One region of the Cytobacillus sp. FSL R7-0680 genome, then DNA from elsewhere that is predicted to be linked to it. Evidence: predicted binding sites of a transcription regulator. Region 1 holds the regulator's gene; each other region holds the start of a gene.
The links. Region 1 encodes LexA, which represses DNA repair genes until DNA is damaged. Its sites were predicted from a motif close to CGAACATATGTTCG; they were not measured.
Positions count from the first base shown of each region.

Region 1 (8,159 bases):
TCTAGCAATTTTTAAAGGTGAAGGATTCACCCTGTCGATATTGATAGATTTAATTCTTACATATTAAATGGTGTAACTAGTTGATGAACCCTTGATATATCAACGTTCGTAAGTTATTTTCCAGGTTGTTGCTTATTCATCGCATTCATCATTTGGTTAATTTTCTTCTGAGACGGCTTCATTCCCATTTGCATCATCATCATTTTAAGCATTTGTTCATTAATTGGTGGATTTTTCTTTAGGTAGCTCATCATATATTTACGAGCGATGAAAAATCCTAGTGCTACACCAGCAAGTAATGCTAATATACCAACTAGAATATATGTCCACATACTACTTCCTCCTTCATGTTGTCTATCATACAGTGTACTAGACCAAAGGTTATTATACAATATTTGCTGATGATTTTCTCTAATTTAGACAAACTTTCTTTCTTTTATTGGCTTTAACCAGCCAAATCGATTATGAAAAAGGTCGATAGCTAAATAAGAACTTTCTTCTTTTCGTAGGACTTCAAAGAACACCGTCTCTGCATCATAGTTTCCTTGAGCCTCTAAACTAAGAAAACGATCATAGATCATCAACTTAGCTTGACTATTTTTTTCTTTAATATAAAACGCATTACTCTTATAAGAAACTTTTTTCTCTGCATATAATTCTCTATATAAATCATTATTTACTTTATCTTTTGGAATATTCTTGGTGATAAAGGCAATTTGTTTTCCCAAAATAAATTGGATCGTCCCAGTCGCTTGTTCATATTCCTTGAACAGCTGATAAAACATTTGCTCTCTACCAAAATAATGAGACGCAAAAGGTTCATCTATTAAATATAGCTGATACGTTCTCATAGAATTACTCCTTTTTTAGACAAGTCTTTTTCTTATTATAAAATTTTATTTCTGTATTTTCTGTCTCTTTTTGTTATAAATTTCTACTTTTTTTGTCGAAAAAAAACGAAGAGGGAAATTCCCTCTTCGCTCATGTTTATAAACTTTTTAATTTACTTACGATGTTCTCTACAGTAAACCCATACTCTTTTATTAGAATATCTCCTGGTGCAGAAGCACCGAATTGATCAATTCCTAAAACGTCGCCTTCTAGACCGACGTATTTATGCCAGCCAAATGATGCTGCCATTTCAATGGCTAAACGTTTGGTTACATTTTTAGGTAATACAGATTCTTTATATTCATTTGATTGAGCATCAAATCGTTTCCAATCCGGCATACTGATTACTGCCACATCAAAGCCCTCTTCTTTTAAAGCAGCTTTAGCCTTCACCGCTAATTCTACCTCTGACCCTGTCGCTAAAAGAAGCGCATCTGGTTGCTCTTTTTCTGCTTTTGCAATCACATAAGCACCTTTTTGAACTCCTTCAGGGGCTAACTCTGCTGAGTTTGGTAGTGTAGCAATATTTTGCCTAGTTAACACAAGTGCTGTTGGTTGATCTTTTGATTCAATCGCTAACTTCCAAGCAGCTGAAGTCTCATTTCCATCAGCTGGGCGAATAACTGCTAAATTTGGCATGGCACGAAGCGCTGCTAATTGTTCAACTGGTTCATGAGTAGGTCCATCTTCACCTACAGCAATACTGTCATGTGTAAGAACATAAGTAACAGGTAGCTTCATTAATGCTGCAAGCCGAATAGCTGGTCTTAAGTAGTCAGAGAATACAAAGAATGTCCCTCCAAAAACATTTAGACCACCGTGTAAAGCCATACCATTTAAAGCGGCACCCATAGCAAATTCTCGTACGCCAAACCAAATATTTTTTCCAGCATAATTAGTTGCTGAGAAGTCTTCTGCATCTTTAATCATCGTCTTATTCGAACCTGCTAAGTCAGCTGAACCACCAAAGAAAGATGGTAAGTTCTTCGCAATACTATTGAGAGCTTCCCCTGAAGACGCTCTAGTGGCTAAACTTTTACCTTCTTCATATACGGGAATATCTTTATCCCAACCATTTGGTAATTCACCTTTGATTGCACCTTCTAGCTGTTCTGCTAATTCCGGATGATTTTTTTTATAAGCAGCGAAAAGATCTTTCCATTCACTATCTGCTTTTTCACCGTTAATAGCTACATTTTGTTTGAAGTGTGCATATACTTCTTCAGGAACATGAAAATCTTCTTCAAATGTCCACTCATAAGCATCTTTTGTTAATTTTAATTCAGATGAGCCTAGTGGTGAACCATGAGAAGCAGATGAGCCTGCCTTATTCGGGGATCCATAACCAATTACTGTTTTAACTTCTATTAACGTCGGTTGTGTAGTATTTTGACGAGCGCTGTCAATTGCCTGGGCAATTTCATCGAGATTATTTCCATCTTCTACTCGAAGATAATGCCAGCCATAACTTTTAAAACGATCGGCTACACTTTCAGAAAATGATTGATCTAAATCTCCGTCTAATGAGATGTCATTAGAATCATACATTACAATCAACTTTCCTAATTGAAGGTGACCAGCAAGAGAAGCTGCTTCTGCAGACACTCCCTCCATTAAGTCTCCATCTCCGCATATACTATATGTATAGTGGTCTACTACATTGTAGCCATCTTTATTATATTCAGCTGATAAGTGACTTTCTGCCATTGCCATCCCTACTGCCATGGCAATCCCTTGTCCTAATGGACCTGTTGTCGCATCTACACCTGGTGTATGGCCATATTCAGGATGTCCTGGTGTTTTACTACCCCACTGGCGAAATTCTTTAATATCATCTAAAGAAAGACCATATCCCGATAAATGAAGGAGACTATACAAAAGCATAGACCCATGACCCGCAGATAACACAAAGCGATCACGATTAAACCAATCAGGATTTTTGGGATTATGATTCATAAACTTTGTCCATAAAGTATACGCCATTGGCGCAGCCCCCATTGGCATTCCTGGATGACCAGAGTTTGCCTTCTCGACTGCATCGATAGACAATGTTCTTATGGCACTAATTGATAAAGCATCTGTTTTGTTGAACATGAACGACATCCTTTCAATATATATCCTACAAATTAAATATAATAGACTTTCACCTTCAGTTACAACCAGAAAGGTAAAAAATTATATAATTGTCATATAAAACAACAACAAAGGAAACTGTTCGTGACAGTTTCCTTTTAAAAATTTATAAACACAATCTTAGTGAAGTGGTTTATTTTGTTCACGTTTTAACTTCTCTGGTGTAACATCATTACCTTCAGGGTCAATAACAGTAACACCTTTTAATGTATTTAACATAGAAGCTCTAAACTTCTCTAAATATTCTTTTCTTAATTTAGATTGTTCCTTTGCTTCTGGTTCTGATAAACCTTCTGTTTTCGCTTTCTTAGCAAGCGAATTAATTCTCGCTAATTTTTCTTTTGAAATCATTGTGCTACACTCCTTCCCATCCAAAAAGTTCTTCATCCCATATGGAGAAGATACTTAATAGCCATATTACTAAATATGACTGCATTTTACAAGAAAGCAGTTTTACAATCATCTTTTGATTTTCATTTCAGACGCCAATAAGTTGGTATCGTATTGCTTTATTATTAGGTATGGCAATGTAGCAGTGTTCTCAACTTAAAAATGTGAGACTATTAATATAGGGAGCGTATGTATGTAAATAAGGGGAATAAGGGAATAATACTTTCACTAACAACTAACGTTAAATGAAAAAACATGGATGAATCCTCGGAAACAAATAACCATTCACAGTTCACTTGTCTGAACCCACGAACGATTGTAGGATCTTTTAGTATGCCTTTATCTTGCTTGGTATCAGTACTAATATTTCTTAGTTTTTAAGTTAAATTACAACTAATCAATCGACTTAACTTATTATGCCTATATCATGATGATTCATTATCCATCTGCTCTATATCATCTATATATTCATTATACCTACGGTTTACTGTCGCTTTAGATATTTTATAACCAAAGCCTCTTAACGTTGCAGCAATTTCTGCAAAAGTAAGGTTATTTTGTCTCAATTTTACTATTTCTTCTATTGGTACCTCTATTCGTTCTCTTCCGTTTATATTTCCTTGGTTTTTTAAATTTTTTTCAGGTCGAAAGCCTTTTTGAACAGCTTTTTGCATCCCTCTTTTTATTTTTACATTATGTAGTTTTCTTTGATACTCTTCAACCATGCTAACAATTTGTAATACCATAGAATCAGAATCTGAAAGTTGCAATTCTCCATTATGGGCAATTGTATAAATCTTCCCATTTTCTTTAAGTATACAATGTAAGATGGCAATTTTAGCATTTCCTCTTCCAATCCTGGTTTCATCTTGAATAAGAACAGCCTCTGCTTGATTTTGTTTAAGTAACTCCAATAATTGCAACACACCAATTCTTTCTAAATCATAGCCACTTGCTTTCTCACGTATGACTTCAACTACATTCATATCCTTCATTCTCGCTAAATGTAAAAGTTCTTCTTCTTGTCTAGCAAGAGACGTTTCCTGGGTATCCTTCGTCGTACTCACCCTGCAATATATAATTACATTCATTCTCTTTCATTCCTTTAGTCTTCTAATATCACACTAGCTAAATTTGTTTCAGATATTATTTCACCATTTGTAATGGGAAGATATACCGTATCACCAGGATGTATTTTACCTAAATGTATATGATTAAATTCTTCTACCCAAGCAACAAAGTCTTTAGAAGACATATTATGGGCATCTTTAAACTCCTCCGCTATTTTCCATAAAGAATCTCCTTGTTTTACTTCAACTTTTACATATTCCTCCTGATTTGCATTACCAGTGTTCAAAAATAATAAGAAAACCATACCGAAACTAAAAGCGATAAGAATAATAGCATAACTATAAGAATTCCACAATTGTTTTATCATTAATTGCCACCCCTGAATAGAATATATGTTCGATTTAATAATTTTAGTATAATGCGAACATTTGTTTCTGTCAATAAGAAAATTCGAACTTATGTTTGTATCTATTTACTACTGATGGTATAATAATCTTAATGAAATTGACGAAGGTGCGTGATAGCGTGAAATTATCTAAGAGGCAGCAAGATATATTGAATTTTATAAAAGATGAAGTAAAACAAAAAGGTTATCCACCTTCCGTTAGGGAAATAGGTGAAGCTGTTGGACTTGCTTCAAGTTCAACCGTACATGGCCATCTAGCCAGACTAGAGAGTAAAGGTCTTATTCGTCGAGATCCGACAAAACCCCGTGCCATTGAGGTATTAAATCTAGAAGAGAGCAACCCAATACCTAAAGTGCAAACGGTGAACGTACCTATTATCGGTAAGGTTACTGCTGGTCACCCCATTACTGCGATTGAGAATGTTGAGGAATATTTCCCTTTACCTGAAAGAATGGCTCCGAGTGATGAAAATATCTTCATGCTTGAAATTATGGGAGAAAGTATGATTGAAGCTGGCATATTAGATGGTGATTATGTCATAGTCAAGCAGCAACAAACAGCAAATAATGGAGAAATCGTGGTTGCTATGACAGAAGATGATGAGGCCACCGTTAAGCGATTCTTTAAAGAGAAGAACTTTATCCGCTTGCAACCAGAAAACCCTACTATGGAGCCGATTATCTTGCACAATGTATCTATTTTAGGCAAAGTTATTGGTGTTTATCGTCAAATACATTAAAAAAGAGTGTCATTATTGACACTCCTTTTTAATAGTTTGCAATTATCTTTATATGTTACTCATACAATTATAAAATTTGAAAAATTCAGTAAAATAGAATCATTACATCGAGACAAAAATATATTATAATGAAATTTACACCAAGAATCAACCTAAGGTCGCAAAAAAATCTCGGCTTTAGGAGTGTGAAGGAAAAATGTTAATGAACATTCTCTTCGCTGCGTTGATTGGTGGAATTGTCGGTGTTGCAGGACATTTGCAGAGATTAGGCAAACTAGTCAAGCCACGGATGACGAAAAAATTCATTTATTTAGGGTTCTTAGAAGACATCTTACTAGGAGGACTGGCGGCCGTATTTGTCATTGTGACAACAACACCGGATTCCCCCACTGCTGTTTTCATCATCTCTCTCGTATCTGGTATGGGAGGTGAGGGTATCTTAAAATTATTAGATACCCTAAAAGTAAAAGATCAAGAATAAAATTTTATTCCGTTCTTATGAACGGTTTTTTGTTGTATATAACAAGAACAGATTTTATTTAGACAACTTCGCTTTTTACCTACTATTCTAGCGCTAGAAATACCCGCTTAAACAGTTCTATTTCACCTTTATGGAAGGGACATAACACATTTTCGTTTAACGTTTTGTGTTGCTTCTTAAATTGTAATATGTATGTCTTACACAGCCCATAGAACCACTCTCCTGAAGTACTGTTCATCCATTCAATACGAGCTAATGTTTTTAAATTTGATACCTACTACTTGACATGATGTTTTATGGGTAAATAAATATTAAAGCATTTTTCATGAAAACAAATAGCTAGGATGATTAAATGCCAATTATTCAATTGATTGGTAACTTGAACGACCTACTTCATCATACATACACCTTAAATTCAGTTCATAAATGAATCAATTGCCCCCCTTGATTTTACATACCCAATAACCCACAAGTACTAAATCGCTTAAAGTAACTATTTCTCATTGATTTCGACTATCCGCATCATTACTTATAATTTTTCTTCCTATTATTAATAAATAAATCTGTAGACAAACTCATTTAAGGAGTTTATCTACAGTCTGAAGCAGCCGTTAAAACGGTATTTGAAGATACCTTTTAGTTTTAGCAATAGTTATTTTCCCATATATAAGCTTCCATTAAAACACAGTAAAAGCACTCTCAACTTACGGGGTTCCTAAGTTCCTTATACTTCAACTGCAACAATATCATCACAACAGATCGTAGTAATTCTTACACGAGCTTTCTTGTCACAACAACAATGATCGTGACGATCATCGTGACGATCACAGTCTGCTTTAGCTAGGAAGACTAAATTACCGCGAATATCGATAAACTCCCCGAACACATGGCCGCCACCTTTAAGAAACACTCTCACATCCTCACCACGGGAAACGTTCTTAAAGAACTCATCGCAGCCACAATCCTTATTGTCGTCTTTGCTGTAATTACCACAACCGTGATTGTTGTTGTCATATCCATATGAGTCTGAATATCTTGGTCTTCTTCCAAAAAAACAATTATTATATCCCATATCTCTTCCTCCTTTCTATCATTATGTTAATACTATATGTCGAGGGTATTGGAGGTGTACGGGCTATATCCCCCTGTTAAAAGACCATTTATTTTCTCTTTGTTTCTATCTTTTAATTTGCTATCCTATCCTAACTAAAATAAAGAAGCAGCCGTTATGGCTGCTTTGGTTGGACTCTTTTTAGTATCTAATAAAGAGATACCAAGTTGAATGTTAATACTCAACAGTTATACTCCTTGCATACATATCTGTTTAGACACAATAAAGAAACTCCTAACTATCGTGTTTCAACTGCAACGATATTATCGCAACAGATCGTAGTGATTCTTACACGATTTTTCTTGTCGCAACAATCATCGTGACGATCATCGTGACGATCACAGTTAGCTTTTGCTAAGAAAACTAAATTACCGCGAACATCAACGAATTCTCCTGTCACATGGTCGCCACCTTTAAGAAATACTCTTACATCCTCACCACGGGAGATATTCTTAAAGAACTCATCACAGCCACAATCCTTATTGTCGTTTTTACTGTAATTACCACAACCGTGATTGTTATTGTCATATGAGTCTGAATATCTTGAGCCTCTTCCATAGAAATTATTATTACATCCCATTTTTCTTCCTCCTTTCTATGATTATGTTAATACTATATGTGGATAATAAAGGAGGTGTACGGGCTATATCATCCTATTAAAAGACCATTTTATTTTCTCTGTGGACCTTCTTTTTGTTTGTCAAACCTATCTAACTAAAATAAAGAAGCAGCCTTTATGGCTGCTTTGAACTCGATTTTTGGTATCTATTAAATAGATACCAAGTTGAATGTTAATACTAAACAGTTATAGCCCTTGCATCCGCTAAGACACAATAAAGAAACTCCTAACTATCGTGTTTCAACTGCAACGATATTATCGCAACAGATCGTAGTGATTCTTACACGATTTTTCTTGTCGCAACAATCATCGTGACG
Region 1 covers NZ_JBBPAO010000001.1:933,154-941,312, reverse strand. Annotated here, with positions in the region: gene MKY26_RS04810 (YneF family protein) at 114-332, opposite strand; gene sirA (sporulation inhibitor of replication protein SirA) at 417-851, opposite strand; gene tkt (transketolase) at 988-2,985, opposite strand; gene MKY26_RS04795 (DUF896 domain-containing protein) at 3,145-3,375, opposite strand; gene MKY26_RS04790 (YneB family resolvase-like protein) at 3,840-4,505, opposite strand; gene yneA (cell division suppressor protein YneA) at 4,520-4,852, opposite strand; gene lexA (transcriptional repressor LexA) at 4,984-5,631, shown strand; gene MKY26_RS04775 (DUF4257 domain-containing protein) at 5,828-6,112, shown strand; gene MKY26_RS04770 (hypothetical protein) at 6,837-7,022, opposite strand; gene MKY26_RS04765 (hypothetical protein) at 7,462-7,623, opposite strand; gene MKY26_RS04760 (hypothetical protein) at 8,073-8,159, opposite strand, start outside.

Region 2 (8,159 bases), 1.9 Mb from region 1:
CCTTTATATTTTACTTCTAACGTCTCGCGATTATAACGTTTTCCATGGCAGACTTCACATGGCACATATACATCAGGAAGAAAATGCATTTCGATTTTAATAATCCCATCTCCACGACAGGCCTCACAACGGCCACCTTTGACGTTAAAACTAAAGCGCCCCTTCTTATAGCCCCTAACTTTTGCTTCATTTGTAGAAGCATACACATCACGAATGTCATCGAATACTCCTGTATAGGTAGCCGGATTAGAACGTGGCGTTCTTCCGATAGGCGATTGATCAATATCTATGACTTTGTCTAATTGATCAATTCCTTTCACTTCCTTATGTGCACCCGGCTTACTTTTCGCTCGATGTAGTTTTTGCGCTAAGCTTTTATGGAGAATCTCATTGATTAACGTACTCTTCCCTGAGCCTGAGACACCAGTCACAGCCGTGAAAGTACCAAGAGGGAACTTGACGTTCACATTCTTCAAGTTATTCTCTTTAGCCCCTTTAATCTCAATAAAACGACCGTCACCTTTTCTTCTTTCTATCGGCAGTGGGATAAATCTTTTCCCTGATAAATATTGACCGGTTAAAGAGTAATCATCTTTCATTACTTCTTCTGGTGTACCTTTGGAAACAATTTCACCACCATGCACCCCTGCACCTGGACCCACATCAATTAAATAATCCGCTGCAAGCATCGTATCTTCATCATGCTCTACCACAATTAACGTATTACCGATATCACGCATGTTCTTTAACGTTTCGATTAATCGGTCATTATCCCTTTGATGCAATCCAATAGAAGGTTCATCAAGAATATACAACACTCCAGTCAACCGTGAACCAATTTGGGTGGCTAAACGAATTCGTTGGGCTTCCCCACCTGAGAGAGTTCCAGCAGCCCGGCTCAGCGTTAAATAATCCAAGCCAACATTAATAAGAAATCCAAGACGTTCTTTAATTTCTCTCATGATCAAATTAGCAATTTTCATTTCTTTTTCTGTTAAGTGTAATTGCCCAAAAAAGTCATAAGCTTCTTCAACAGATAAATCTGTAAGCTTCCCAACATGATGACCATCAATCAAGACTGCTAAGCTTTCTTTCTTAAGACGGTAGCCTTTACACGTAGGACATTTATGTTCCCCCATGTACTTCTCCATCTGTTCACGAATATAATCAGAGCTTGTCTCCTTATATCTTCTCTTGATATTATTCATCACACCTTCAAAGACAATATGTGATTCACGCACTTGGCCATAATCATTTTCATATTTAAAATATATTTTTTCCTTACCAGAACCATAAAGGATTTTATCTATTTGTTCATCTGGAATAGCTGATACGGGGATATCCATATCAATGCCATAGTGCGTACATACTGCTTCCAAAAGCTGCGGGTAGTATTGTGAGCTATTCGGTTCCCAAGGTGCAATCGCATGCTGCTTCAATGTGAGATCTTTATTAGGGATGACTAAATCCGGATCTACTTCTAACTTTACACCTAAGCCATCACAATCGGGACAGGCACCGAAAGGACTATTAAAAGAGAACATTCTCGGTTCAAGTTCTCCAATTGAAAAACCACAAATAGGACATGCATGATTTTCACTGAATAATAATTCCTCTTCTCCAATCACATCAACTATGACTTTTCCTTCTCCCATTTTCAGTGCTGTTTCGAGCGAGTCAGCTAATCTGGCCTCCACGCCTTCCTTCACAACAATTCTGTCAATAACCACTTCAATAGAATGTTTTTTATTTTTCTCAAGCTCGATTTCTTCTCCTAAATCGAGCATATCACCATCAACCCGAACACGAACAAACCCTTGTTTCTTTACCTCTTCTAATACCTTTACATGTGTTCCTTTTCTACCAGAAACAACAGGTCCCAGTACTTGCAATCTTGTTCTTTCCGGATATTCCATAATACGATCTACCATTTGTTCAACAGTTTGAGAAGAAATTTCTATATTATGATTAGGGCAGGTTGGGTGTCCTACTCTCGCAAATAATAGACGCAAATAATCATAGATTTCTGTTACAGTTCCTACCGTTGAACGAGGGTTTTTACTAGTTGTTTTCTGGTCTATAGAAATCGCAGGAGATAAACCTTCAATCGTATCCACATCCGGCTTATCCATTTGTCCTAAGAACTGTCTTGCATAGGCAGAGAGGGATTCAACATAACGGCGCTGTCCTTCTGCATAAATCGTATCAAACGCTAAGGACGATTTTCCCGATCCTGATAATCCCGTTAAGACAACAAGCTTATCCCTTGGGATTGTTACATCGACATTTTTTAAATTATGTGCCCTTGCACCTTTAACAATCAATTTCTCCATTGCCATTTCCGTTCATCATCCTTCCGCCTTCAGTTCAAGAATAAGATCACGAAGCTCTGCCGCTCGTTCGAAATTTAAATCCTTTGCTGCAGACTTCATCTCTTTCTCCATATCTGCTATTAATTTTTGACGTTCTTTTTTATTTAATTGACTTAATTTATCAGCACTATTATACTCCTCTGGCGTTTCCGCTGCTTGTGTCGCTCTAATCACATCACGAATTTCTTTTTGTATCGTCTGTGGCGTGATACCGTGTTCTGTGTTGTAATCTTCTTGAATGCTACGGCGGCGTTTTGTTTCACTTATAGCTTTTGTCATGGAGTCTGTCATTCGGTCAGCATACATTATAACTTGACCATTTGCATTACGAGCAGCACGCCCAATCGTTTGGATAAGTGAACGTTCTGAACGTAAAAATCCTTCTTTGTCGGCATCAAGAATCGCTACGAGTGAAACTTCTGGAATATCAAGCCCTTCTCGCAACAAATTAATACCTATTAACACATCATAGGTACCCATACGAAGCTCCCTAATAATCTCGATTCTCTCAAGGGTTTTCACTTCGGAATGTAGGTATTGAACCTTCATACCAATTTCCTTTAAATAATCCGTTAAATCCTCAGACATTTTTTTCGTTAAAGTGGTAATGAGTACACGTTCATTTTTCTCAATTCTATCATTAATTTCACCAATTAAATCATCAATCTGTCCCTCTATCGGTCGGACATCAATAATAGGATCTAACAATCCAGTAGGTCTAATGATTTGTTCAATCATTTCAGGTGTTTGTTCTAATTCATACGGACCTGGAGTCGCAGAAACATAAACAATCTGGCTAATATGATCTTCAAACTCAGAAAAAGTAAGAGGACGGTTATCCATTGCAGAAGGAAGACGAAAACCATGTTCTACTAATACATTCTTACGGGCTTGGTCACCATTATACATCCCTCTTATTTGCGGCAATGTCACATGAGATTCATCAATAACAAGTAAGAAGTCCTTTGGGAAGTAATCAAGTAAAGTATAAGGAGTCGAACCAGCTGGACGAAGAGTTAAATGACGGGAGTAGTTTTCAATCCCTGAACAAAAACCCATCTCTCTCATCATTTCTAGATCATATCGCGTTCTTTGTTCTAGGCGTTGTGCCTGTAATAAATGGCCTTCTTCATGTAAGGTAGCCAGCCTTTCTTCTAATTCTTTTTCAATATTTTCGATGGCTACACGCATTTTCTCTTCTCTGGTAACGAAGTGAGATGCCGGGAAAATGGCTACATGATCACGATCACCTAAAATTTCACCGGTCAAAGCATCGACTTCACGAATCCGATCTATTTCATCTCCAAAAAACTCCACACGTAAACAGTGCTCGTCTCTCGAAGCAGGGAATATCTCTACGACATCACCGCGTACACGAAATGTCCCACGTATAAAGTTCATATCATTGCGCTCATATTGTATGTCGACTAGCTTCCTTAATAATTGATTTCGCTCTATTTCCATTCCCGTCCTTAAACTTAAGACAAGCTCTCTATATTCTTCAGGAGATCCCAAACCATAGATGCAAGAAACACTGGCGATGATGATAACATCATTTCTTTCAAATAATGAGGAGGTAGCTGAATGGCGGAGCTTATCTATTTCATCATTAATACTCGCATCTTTCTCAATAAATGTGTCAGTGGATGGTACATATGCTTCTGGTTGATAGTAGTCATAGTAACTAACAAAATACTCTACCGCATTATTGGGAAAGAACTCTTTAAATTCACTATATAATTGACCTGCTAACGTCTTATTATGAGCAATTACTAACGTTGGTTTGTTCACTTCTTTAATGACGTTAGAAACAGTGAACGTTTTCCCGGTTCCAGTTGCACCTAGTAATGTCTGATGCTTTTTCCCCTCTTGAATCCCATTTACAAGCTCTTTAATAGCTGCAGGTTGATCACCTTGTGGGGAATATTTTGAAACTAACTCAAATGTTTGATCCAAATCAGAAACCTCCTCTATGTAAAAAGTAAAGCGTGTCTAATCATTATTGCATTCCGATTTTCTATATCCTCATTCTACCACAAATCCTCTTATCTAAACCACAAAAAAGCGAACAAATATTCGATATCCATTCGACAAAGAGATGAAAAGAAGGTTAGGATTAAAATAAACGGGTATGAAGGTACAAATTAACTTTTCATTTATTTTGAAACTTTATTCTATATAAAATCGTCTTTTGTTATATGGCGAAATAGACGAGGTGATTTTTTGTTTGGTTTTATTTTTGCATTTGCGTGGCTAGCCGTTTTTATTTATGCCCTAAAAACCATTAAAGATTATATAAACAGTAATGACGAGGAAAAAGCATATGAAAAAGACTTCGTCATTAAAATTGTTGGTGCTGTATGCCTTTCGGGGCTTTTTGTTATAGCAGAAATACTTCGTGTCACAAACTTGGGCTTCGTTGATATGAAATGGCTCTTTCTCATTACATTTCTACTGCTTTTCGTTGTCAGTTACGTCTTTTTCACCTACAGGATACTCTTCTCTAAAAACACCTTTGACCGTAAAAAAGGAGATTATACTTTTAGTTATAAATATCGAAAATGGCTTATCCCTGTCTTTTTTCTATTCCCAATAGGTGTATTTAGTATTTGGATTTGGGTTAGCTAAATGAAATTTCCTTCTACATAAATGAGTTATAGAATTAGTCCATAGTTGGGGGCATCTAGTAAATTTGAATAGATAAACAGGTTTAATTGAACACATACAATGATTGAATCAAGGAGTTATACAAGTCAATTACACCTACCCACTAAAACCCTTCTTATTAATCAACAACACACACGTCAGCTCATATTTCTCATTCTAATTAGTTAACCTTTCTTTTTATTAAAAACTTAAAAACTAAACGCTTTTCCCTAAGAAAAGTAGAACCCCATCTCACTTTGATGGGGTTCTACTTATTTATATATCTGCTGGATGCGGACCTTTTTCTGCTTCCATCTCTTTTGCCATTTTCCTTGCTTTTATAAATTGAACACCGCTTAATACAATGGTTTTCCCAACGGCGTATGTTGGTACAGCAAGTAACATGCCTAATATACCAGCTAAGTTTCCTGCTACCAATAAGATAATAATGATTGTTGCTGGATGAGTATTTAATGTTTTCCCTAAAATTAATGGTGAAATTAAATTACCTTCTAATTGTTGTGCGGCGACGATGACTATTATTGCTAAAATCGCCATCGTAGGTGATTCAAATAGCCCAACTATAACCGCCGGTGCACCACCAATAAATGGTCCAACATAAGGAATAATATTCGTTACTGAAATAATTAATGCCAAAACAATTGCGTATGGTAGGTCAATAATTAAGAAACCGATAAAAGACGCTGTCCCGACGAATAATGCGACCGTAATCTGACCTTGAATATAGGAAGAAAGAGTTTTACCTGTTTCTTTTAATGTATCAATTGCTTCAGCACGATAACTTTTGGGAACAAATTTCCCTAGTGCAGGTGGGAACTTCTCCCCGTCTTTTAACATAAAGAATAAAAGGAATGGTACAGTAATAATCGTAATGGCTATATTTGCAACTAATCCAACTAAATCGCTGAGACCATTCGTAATCCTTTGTGGAAGTTGATTAGCATAATCAACTAAATAACCCATTATTTCTTCTTGTGTTACATAATCTTGATTCATTAACCAGCGATAACCCTCAGATTGCGAGAAGTTGTTAAAGAACTGTTCTGTTTGTTTAACATAGGTAGGTAGTTCATTTAATAACCCTGCCAATTGGGCTGAAATTTTTGGTACAAAAATACTAACGACAAGCACCAGCAATCCAGCAACAATTGCAAATAGTAATATGATCGATAATATCTTAGGAATTTTTGCTTTTTCAATTAAATGCACAAATGGATTTAAAATGAAGAATAAGAACCCCGAGATAATAATAGGGAAGAACAACGTGGAAAAAAAGATTCCAATCGGTTCAAATAAAAAAGAAATTTTTGAAGCTACAAAAATGACGGATACAATAATTAGAATTTGAAGAGACCAGTACTGGAATTTCTTCTTGTTCACATTCTCACCTTTTCCCAAAAAATAAATTTTTCTCTATAGACTACATTTTCATTCGTAGTTCCCTTTTTCCAAAAAAGTAAAACCACTAGGATTTATTTGTATGTATTATTGTAATGCATTCCACCACAAAATGTCGCCTCATAAGGATATTTTCCGTGAATTTTTTTCGACAAATATTTCCTTTTGGTTATTTTAACCAACAGATATTTATATAATCAGCCATGTGTTAAGGAAATCCTTTTATCCATTCACACAACGACATGGCAACTAGATAGAAAATTTCACTTATATCCCCAAGTTAAAAAAAGGTATCTTAGGAGTCTCCCTAAAATACCTTTTTAAAGCATGATTATTCTTGGCCTTTTTGAATCCATTCAGCAACAGTTGCCGTACGTTTGGCTTGATGTTTAACTGCTGCTTCATTATCTTCAACGATTTTACCATCTTGTCCTTGAGTTGAACTTGCGCCGTAAGGATTTCCGCCACCAGCAAATATGCTTGGGTCAGTGAAGCCGGGTGCGGCAACAATCGCGCCCCAATGGAACATAGTTGTATAAAATGAAAGAAGGGTTGCTTCTTGACCTCCGTGAGGATTAGAAGCAGAGCTCATTGCACTCACTACTTTGTTCGCAAGTTTGCCTTGTGCCCAAAGGCCCCCAGCAGTATCAATAAAAGCTTGCACTTGTGAAGCAATGTTACCAAAACGAGTTGGGAAACTAAAAACAATCGCGTCTGCCCATTCAAGGTCAGCAAGTGTAACTTCTGGTACATCTTTCGTAGCATCAGCATTGGCACGCCATGCAGGATTGGAATCGATGGCTGCTTCAGGTGCTGTTTCAGGAATCTTTAACAACTTCACTTCAGCGCCGGCTTCTTTTGCCCCTTGTTCTGCCCACTGTGCCATTTGGTAGTTGGTACCTGTTGAACTATAATAAATGACTGCTAATTTAATACTCATTTGAATAGAATCCTCCTTGATATCTCACATACATCTATATTGTTTCTATTCCTTTCAGCTCTATACATTAAACTTATCTTAATGTTTTTAATGCACCGCTCCATGCTAGCACTTGATCAAGCATCATTTTCATATTTGCTTGGTGCAAGTCCTGAGGCTTAAATTCATTACCATTTACGAAATCAGTAAAAAGGGAAAGTGTTGGATGTGTGCGTACATCTGCGACTTGTAGCTCGCCTAAAATGCCACGTAGATGTTCTGCCGCACGGGCACCACCAGTAGATCCATAACTGACAATACCTGCTGCTTTATTCGCCCATTGATCGCGAGCAAAGTCGATCGCATTTTTCAAAGCACCACTAATACTATGGTTGTATTCCTGTACGATAAACACAAACCCATCCATACTATCTAATTTATCTCCCCATGCTGCAATACCAGGCTCTGTGCCATCTGTTGTACCAAGGAACGGAAGATGAAAGTCAGCAATATCAATAATTTCATAATTTGCATCCCCACGTGCATCAGCTATTTCTTTCACCCATTGACCTACTTGTGGACTTACACGACCTTCTCTTGTACTTCCTAAAATAATACCGATATTTAATTTTTCCATTTTCATTTCCTCCTTAGGATGTGGATTATTTTTATTGAATAATTTATTTAAAAAGCCCATATTGTTTCTCCCCATTTCTTAGATGCTGGCTTTAAACCATTTTGCTGCTTCTTCAACTTCTTTGAATGAAAGCTGATGTCCCATATGTTCCCAATGAAGATGAACA
Region 2 covers NZ_JBBPAO010000001.1:2,842,696-2,850,854, forward strand. Annotated here, with positions in the region: gene uvrA (excinuclease ABC subunit UvrA) at 1-2,339, opposite strand, end outside; gene uvrB (excinuclease ABC subunit UvrB) at 2,349-4,328, opposite strand; gene MKY26_RS14255 (hypothetical protein) at 4,596-5,000, shown strand; gene MKY26_RS14260 (AI-2E family transporter) at 5,295-6,419, opposite strand; gene wrbA (NAD(P)H:quinone oxidoreductase) at 6,769-7,377, opposite strand; gene MKY26_RS14270 (NADPH-dependent FMN reductase) at 7,451-8,053, opposite strand; gene MKY26_RS14275 (alpha/beta hydrolase) at 8,072-8,159, opposite strand, start outside.
Region 2: uvrB (excinuclease ABC subunit UvrB) is a predicted target of LexA. The motif match lies at 4,438-4,451, and genes of this name have one in related genera.

Region 3 (8,159 bases), 320 kb from region 1:
ATTTAAGGTAATTCTTGGAGGACCTTCTTAATGTTGAAGGCCTTTTTTAGTTGTTACATGATTTTATCAGTCCAAATGGGCTTTCAGTCCTTCAAATGCATTTCTTAATGCCTCTTTTATTGTATTACCCTCAACTTTGATCCCACCATTGCTTGATGTTCCAACAACAGTAACAGGATGAGATTTCGCAAAAATATAATACTGTATACCATTCTTTTTGATTACGTTATATATAAGGTTAGGCTTCACAATATCACTCCTTTTTATATACTAGTTCGATTTTTGGGTCAAAAGTGCTTCTTAACAAAAAAATAACCCTTCTCATTAAGAGAGGGTGTTACATTTTTAAATGAAGTTCTCTACTAATAAGTCTTTTAGCTTCTGCAATAGTCTCTTTAAATGTAACTCCTATACATTTAATTTCGAGTTCTCCTTTTTTGGCAGTGGCAGTTACTATAACTGTGTTTTTATCTGCATAAATATGATAAGTAACGCCATCATCAATAAATCCCAATGGCTCATATTTCATTAAAACATACCTCTTTCCTATAATATGTAATTATATTAACAAAAAATAGGTAAAAAAGTCCCGTTATTTGCTCAGGTAAAAGTTTAAAAATTCCTCACACTTATTCCTAATTCTTGGATTAAAATAATTATGCTGCTCAACATATCCTTTATAGCGAAACTCATACATAGTAAACGACTCATCATGTCCAATCTGGGTTACTCTCATATTCCCTTTTCTCATCTTGTTTTTTACTTCTTTCAAATCACGCTGTACCTTCTTTATTGTATTTTCCATCAAGGTAATATAAGGCTGTTTAATCTTAAATGGGGACTTCTCAATGATCTTTAAATCTCTTTCAAGGATGATAATAATCATTGGTAAGTATATAGCTTGCTCAAGAACATCACGATCAACTTCATTAATCCTAGTCATGTTGTTAAACCCTTTCGACTGATATCACTTCATCAATGTGAAATTTTAAGATTTTTAAATCGTTCGTTTCCAAGTGAATGTTCATATTAATATGATCGATTTTATCGACAATGCCCTCAAAGGTTTTTGTGGACCCATCAACCCAAATGGTCATTTTGATTGTAAGGGTGTAGTTTAATGACTCCATCGTTATTATTTGTATTTCTTGAAGTTCTTGTTCATCTAATTCTGGCTTTTTCACTTTTTCATATTCGGCTGGTATCTGCTTAAGTAATTCAGTATGTTCGCTCATAAAGAACCCTTGCCATTTCATTTTTCCGCGGTCACGCATCATAAACTACATCTCCTTTTTTAATATTATATGAGAACTTTTGTTCTGAATTCAATTGAAATCGAACAAAAGTTCGTATAAAATAATGGTAAGGGAGGGCTAATCGATGAAAGGTTTACTTATTAGAGGAGTTAACAATAAAGAAGAATTAGAAATGATTTATCTGGATAACAAGGGAGATATCAGCCAGAGAAGAATTAAAATTTTGGCCGTTTACGAAGATTACTTTCGTGCATATTGTTTTACCAAGAGACAGCAGCGCACTTTTAAGGTAAGTAATGTCTTATCGATTGGTCCAGTCAGGAAAGTAAGGAGAGGAGCTTAATCATGGGAGTGAAAATGCCGAAGAAATCAAAACCACAAAGACCTTCAAGGGATGAATTTGAATTAGAAGAGCTGGGAAATGCCGTAGTTGAAGCGCATAGGGAGAAAACTGAAGTCTTAATATTGTTGTGGCAAAGAGATCCTATACAAGGAAAAATCGTTAAGCTTGATGGTCAATCTCAATTAATACATATTGAAAGTAATTACGAAACGATAAAGGTGAAATTTATAGATATATTATCGATACAGAGCGCACCTCAATAGGAGGGCGCTTTTTTGTTTGAAAAGTATATCACACATTTTTGCACGTTTATTAAAAGTGTTTGAGCACGGACTGGTATTCAGAATGGAGAGCTCGGGTATGCGCTTATACAAATTATGCCGATGCTGTTGAAGGTTTTGAAGGAGCTTGGAGGTGCGATTTAGTGATGAAAAAACCAAAAAAAAATCTATTCCGACCCCAAACCGACCCCAAATAAGAATTTATATATGATTTTGTAGGACCAAAAAACAAAAATAAAAGGTCGATAACCCTTTAATACCAAGAGTTATCGACCTTTTAAAATTAGCGTCCCAGATAGGAATCGAACCTACGACCTACAGCTTAGGAGGCTGTTGCTCTATCCTGCTGAGCTACTGGGACATATATTGTTTTTTTCTTTTGACAATATAAAATTATATACCTATATAAATAAACGGTCAATAATAAAGCCTTTGAAAATTTTTAATGATTTTTATGGTTTTAAAATAATGGGGAAAGAGCGCCCATAGATGTATAAATTATAAAAGGCAGTAGTTACATAGCAATGTAACTACTGCCTTACCTATTTAACCAATTCGGTATTTTCTACGATAATATCGAAAGATCGTTCTAATCTGTCTCTTTAGTTGTTTAAACCGTGCAGTGCTTAACTCAATCAGCGGCTGAGTCACTGCGGTGACCCATTTGCTTGATAATAGCAAAGTAAGCACTAAGGCGAGTCCTGCTAACAAGAGAAAACTTCTTGCATCATTGAAGAAATCCTGCACTTCACTTTCTCTAAATACTCGTACGAAAAACCCGTGAAGAAGATAAACGTATAATGTGTTTTTACCTAGCTTTGTAAATGAATAATGTCTATTAGGCACAAAGGCAAAGAAACATGCCATCATCATCAAACTGAGTAAATAGAAACCTAATCTAGTTAACATGGACGAAATAGATGCATCATCAACGACGGAATATGGCTTTGACCCAAGTAACCATTCATAGTTGATGTTTGGATTAAAGTAGAATAACACAAAGACAGCTACAAAAATACCAATCGCACCGATGCGAACCGATGGTCTAAATAAAACTTGGAAATGCTCTTTCTTCATTAAATAACCTAGTAAGAAGAATGGGAAAAACACAAAAGTTCTAGATAAGCTCAAATAGTTTGTAACCCAATCAGCATATCCTACAGCTAGCCCAATCGCAAAAGAGAGGATAATGGCTACACTAGGTTTGAATTTGGCAAATATCAATAACAATAGATGCCAGAAAAATAAAGAAATTAAGAACCATAGCGACCAATGTGGATTAAGCGGATCCACGTTAAAGGCTGCACCTTGATGTAAGAAATAATAAAAGACCGAATAGATTAGTTGGAAAATAAGGTATGGCAAAATCAATTTTTTAGCTATTTTTTGAATATATCCCTTTTGATAATACCCTTTTGCAAAAAAGCCTGAAACTAATATAAATGCAGGCATATGAAATGTATAAATCACTTTGTAAAGCGTATAAATTGTTTCACTATCTTCAATAAAAGAGCGAATCAAATGTCCGAATACCACAAAGAAAATAAGAATAAACTTTGCGTTATCAAAAAAGTAATCACGCTGTCTCATAAATCCTCCTTTATTAAAGACCCCCTAAAACATCACTTATTATATACCCATTATGTAAGAAAATAAATCAATTCAAACATGTGAACGAGTGGATAAAAATCCAAAACATGGACATGTAAAGGTAATATGGCATTGAAATGTATAGGTATATATAACTATTTTTAGTTAAAATACTACTTCAATATCCCCTTTTTATCGATTATAATGTTAGCAGAATCTAGTATAATAGAATCATTATTGTTAAAAGGGATACATTTTTTTAAAAGGAGGAATTATATTGAAATTACTGAAAAAATGGCGTTTAAAACAAAGTAGCATCCCCTTTTTAAATGCGATGTTAATACGGGTGTCCAAGTCAGATAAATGGAGAAAGTTAAAAATCGGTCAAAAGTATGGGGTAGCTTTGTGGCTTACTTTAGGCGTATTCACTATATCAACGATTTTGTCTTTTATTATGCTTGTCTACAGTACCTTTAAACTTAATGAAGCAGAGAAGGCAAGTGAAAGAGCGCTAGAAATCGCTGATATAGGCACAGATTTCTACTTAAAAGGCGGGACAATTGGGAATTATATTATTGATTCTAATCCAAAACATTTAAATACATATGAAGATTTAGAAACAGACATAAAGAATAAACAACAAGAAATACAAGCAATGATCCAATCGGAAACAGCACAGGAAATGTTTGTTAAAATCAATGAATATGATAAAGAAGTAAATCAATTATTTTATGATGAAATCGCACCAAATGTGAAGTTACAACATGTACGCGAATACCGCTTAGGGAAGTTGCAGGTGGATAATTACATCGAGCAAACAATGAATACATTAGATGAACTAACATCTATTATTAAGGAAGAGCAGGAATCTGCCATTAACCAAGCGAGTTGGATGATGATCGTTTCAATTGTTATCTTAGTACTGTCACTAGTACTATCAGCAATTTTCGGATTTTTTAGTCATAAAATCGTGAATAAACAATTAGCTTATCGTCTTACAAAGGTTGTGACAGCTTCAAAGGAAATAACAAAAGGAAACTTAAAAGCTAGTGATATTCATTCGAATAATCAGGATGAAATTACAGAAATCGCAGACGCTTTTAACCAAATGAAACACCAGTTACGCCAAATGATTCAAGAAATGCTTACAGTTTCACAAAGTTTAAATGAGAGAAGTGTTCACCTTGGTGCCGTTTCATCTGAAGTCGCAGCTGCTAGTCAAGAAATATCGGCGACAATGGAGGAATTATCGGGAGGAGCAGAAGAGCAAGCAAGTGCAAGTGCGGATTTATCAAAAATTATGGAAGATTACTTATCTAAAGTGGAGAATGCAGAAACGAAAAGTGTTTCTATGCGTGAAGCAGCCTCAAATGTGAAGAATATGACATTAGCAGGAAATGAATTGATGGAAAATTCTAAAGAGCAAATGAATAGGATAGATGAAATAATTAATGATTCGATGCATCGAGTGAAAGGGTTAGATCAAGAAACGAAACAAGTAAATAAGTTAATATCTGTGATACATGAGATCGCTAACCAAACGAATTTATTGGCATTAAATGCGGCAATTGAAGCTGCGAGAGCAGGAGAGCATGGCAAGGGCTTTGCTGTTGTTGCGGAGGAAGTAAGAAAACTTGCTGAAAAAGTCTCCTATTCAATAAGTGATATCACTTCAATCGTCAATAAAATTCAGTCAGAGTCTGTTGGAGTCGTAGAATCGTTACAAGCCGGCTATGAGCAAGTAGAGATTGGTAGTAATAAAATTCATCAAACAGCGAATACCTTCCAAAGTATATCAACTGCCATCACTGATATCCATGGAGATATCGAACATATTTCATCAAGTATGGTAGAAATGCTAGATAATTCAGTTGGGATGAGCGAATCTATAGAAAATATTGCTGCGGTTTCTCAACAATCAGCAGCTGCAGTAGAAGAGACGAGTAATTCTGTTACACATACAAATGATTCAATGGAAAACATTCAGCTATATGTACAAAAGTTAGTTGAAATGGCTAATACATTAAGTAAACTTATAGAAAAATTTAAACTATAATGGGGAAAACAAGTATTCTGCTAGTTTAAGCGGGTACTTGTTTTTTTATTATGAATAAAAAGGATTATGGCGATTTTTGTAGAATAACCTCGTGGTAGAATAATTTGTTTTAGGGGGTAAGGTAGTTTGCCAACATCGAATAGTTCTTTTGAAAGACAAAAGTTGTTAGAAAAGCTCTCAAATGATGAAGGAATCTATTCAGAGCTCTTTATGGAAGCCATAGATGGAATCATCCTATGGGAGGATGGTGGTAATATTGTACATGCGAATGAATCAGCGTGTCGAATATTTGAAACTTCATATAATGAAATTACAAAATGTAAGATTGAAGATTTTGTTGTCGATAAAGATAAAAAGTACAAGGAAATCCTAAATGTATTATATAAAAGAGGGGCAATAAGAGATGAAATTCTATTCTTTATGCCTAACGGACAATCTAAGATTTTAGAATTTACAATGAAATTACAATCTTACACTGGTTTTCATATGGGTATTTTTCGTAATGTGAGTGAGCGAAACCAAATGGAACAAGAGTTAAGAAAGAGTGAATTGAAGTTTAGAAGAGTATTCGAGGGTACACTTGAAGGTATCATTTTATGGGATAACGAGGGAGTGGTACAAGACGTTAACCCTTCTGGAGAGAAAATTTTAGGGGCAAGTCGTGAAGAATTAATCGGAAAGTCGTTAAAACATATGATGGCTAGATTTTCTGGGAATTTAGATGAAATGAGAGAGATCATCACACAAATAACAATGAACGGTTCTTATGAAGGAAGGATACAACTACAAGGTAAGGGAAATGAAAATAAATTATTTGAGTATTTAGTTAACTATAATTTGTTTTCAGAGTTTACAATTTCTACATTTAAGGATATAACGGATAAAGTCGAAATGGAAGAAAGATTAAGAAAGTCTGATACACTGAATGTATTAGGACAACTTGCTGCAGGTATTGCTCATGAGGTGCGCAATCCAATGACTGCAGTAAAAGGATTTATACAATTGCTTGAGAACTCATTAAAAAAAGAATCTGATCATGATATGTATTTTAATATTATTTCAACGGAACTCGCAAGAATCGATTCTATTATTAATGAATTTCTTTTTTTAGCAAAACCACAGGCCGTGAGATATATGGAGAATGACATAATTAACATTATGCGCGAAACGGTTAAGTTATTAAATGCTCAGGCCCTACTGAATAATATCCAATTCCGTACTTATTATGAATATGGTTTACCAAAAATGATGTGCGAAGGAAACCAACTAAAAAAAGTTTTTATAAATATTATAAAGAATGCAATTGAAGTAATGCCGGATGGTGGATATATCACAATTACCATTAAACGTCTTGAGGATCAAACTGTAAGAATTTCAATTCAGGATGAAGGTGGAGGAATACCACAGGATAAGTTAGAAAAGCTAGGACAGCCATTTTATACTACAAAAGAAAGGGGAAATGGTCTTGGATTAATGGTTTCATATAAGATTGTTGATGAACATAATGGGGCAGTACAAGTGGAAAGTAGTGAGGGAGTAGGAACAACTTTTCATATTATTCTTCCTATGAATAATTAATTTTTTTAAAATATAGGTAGGAAGAATGTAATTTATGTTTCAAAATTAGATATATATCTAATTAGATATATGTTAAAATGGATTTATTCATAACTGTTGTTAAGAAAAGGAGTGAAGGATTATGCAATTAAACCGCATTGTTGCATTTCATAAAACCATGGGCGATCCAACGAGAATAAGAATTGTTTATTTGTTATCAAAAGGGCCATTACACGGACAAGCAATAGCAGGAAAGTTAGGATTAACACCACCAACGATTACACATCACCTTCATAAATTAAGGGATATTAATTTAGTTTATACAAGAAGAGAAAAAAATACGGTCTATTATTATTTAAACGAAAAGATTATTCTTCATCAAGCTGTTACATTAGAGAAAATCATTAGCCAAAAGGAGGAGTTAGAAGAAATGGAGCAAGACAACGCATATAGAAAGAAAGTACTAGACGCTTTTATTCAAACTGATGGAAAATTAAAATCTATTCCTGCTCAAAGAAAGAAAAAGCTTATCATTTTTGAACATATGGTAAAAGGGTTGAAAAAAGGTGTGAAATATGAAGAGAAAGAGATAAATGAATATATTAAAAATTTTCATGATGACTTTGCCACGATTAGAAGGGAATTTATTACGAATCAATATATGTATCGTGAGAATGGGATCTATGAAGTAAATCCACCAGAAATGTGGGCGAAAATAGAATAGTAGTAGTTGGCCTACTTTAGACGGCAAAATCCACTGTTGTGAGTGCTGGTTGGCCAAGTATAAAAGAAGCTGCGAACCTAATTTGGCTCTAAAAAATACGAGCAAATGCTGACAGATATATAACAGTATTTGCTCGTATTTGATTTTAGCTAGTCATGTATTTCTTGAAAATATTAATAAAATTCAGGTTTGCGATCATCGAAAACAGGGATGGTTTTCCTGACACGATCAACCTCCGAAAGATCAATCGTCGCTGTGACAATCTCTTCTTTTTCCGTACCACTTTCGAGAACTTCCCCCCAAGGATCAATGATCATCGAATGTCCAGCGAATCTATTATTAGGATCCTGCC
Region 3 covers NZ_JBBPAO010000001.1:614,284-622,442, forward strand. Annotated here, with positions in the region: gene MKY26_RS03190 (hypothetical protein) at 67-249, opposite strand; gene MKY26_RS03195 (hypothetical protein) at 338-529, opposite strand; gene MKY26_RS03200 (hypothetical protein) at 593-943, opposite strand; gene MKY26_RS03205 (YolD-like family protein) at 948-1,277, opposite strand; gene MKY26_RS03210 (hypothetical protein) at 1,381-1,599, shown strand; gene MKY26_RS03215 (YolD-like family protein) at 1,602-1,862, shown strand; tRNA gene MKY26_RS03220 (tRNA-Arg) at 2,168-2,241, opposite strand; gene MKY26_RS03225 (acyltransferase family protein) at 2,427-3,470, opposite strand; gene MKY26_RS03230 (methyl-accepting chemotaxis protein) at 3,748-5,526, shown strand; gene MKY26_RS03235 (PAS domain-containing sensor histidine kinase) at 5,653-7,104, shown strand; gene MKY26_RS03240 (DUF2087 domain-containing protein) at 7,226-7,807, shown strand; gene MKY26_RS03245 (carbon-nitrogen family hydrolase) at 7,981-8,159, opposite strand, start outside.
Region 3: MKY26_RS03205 (YolD-like family protein) is a predicted target of LexA. The motif match lies at 1,337-1,350, and genes of this name have one in related genera.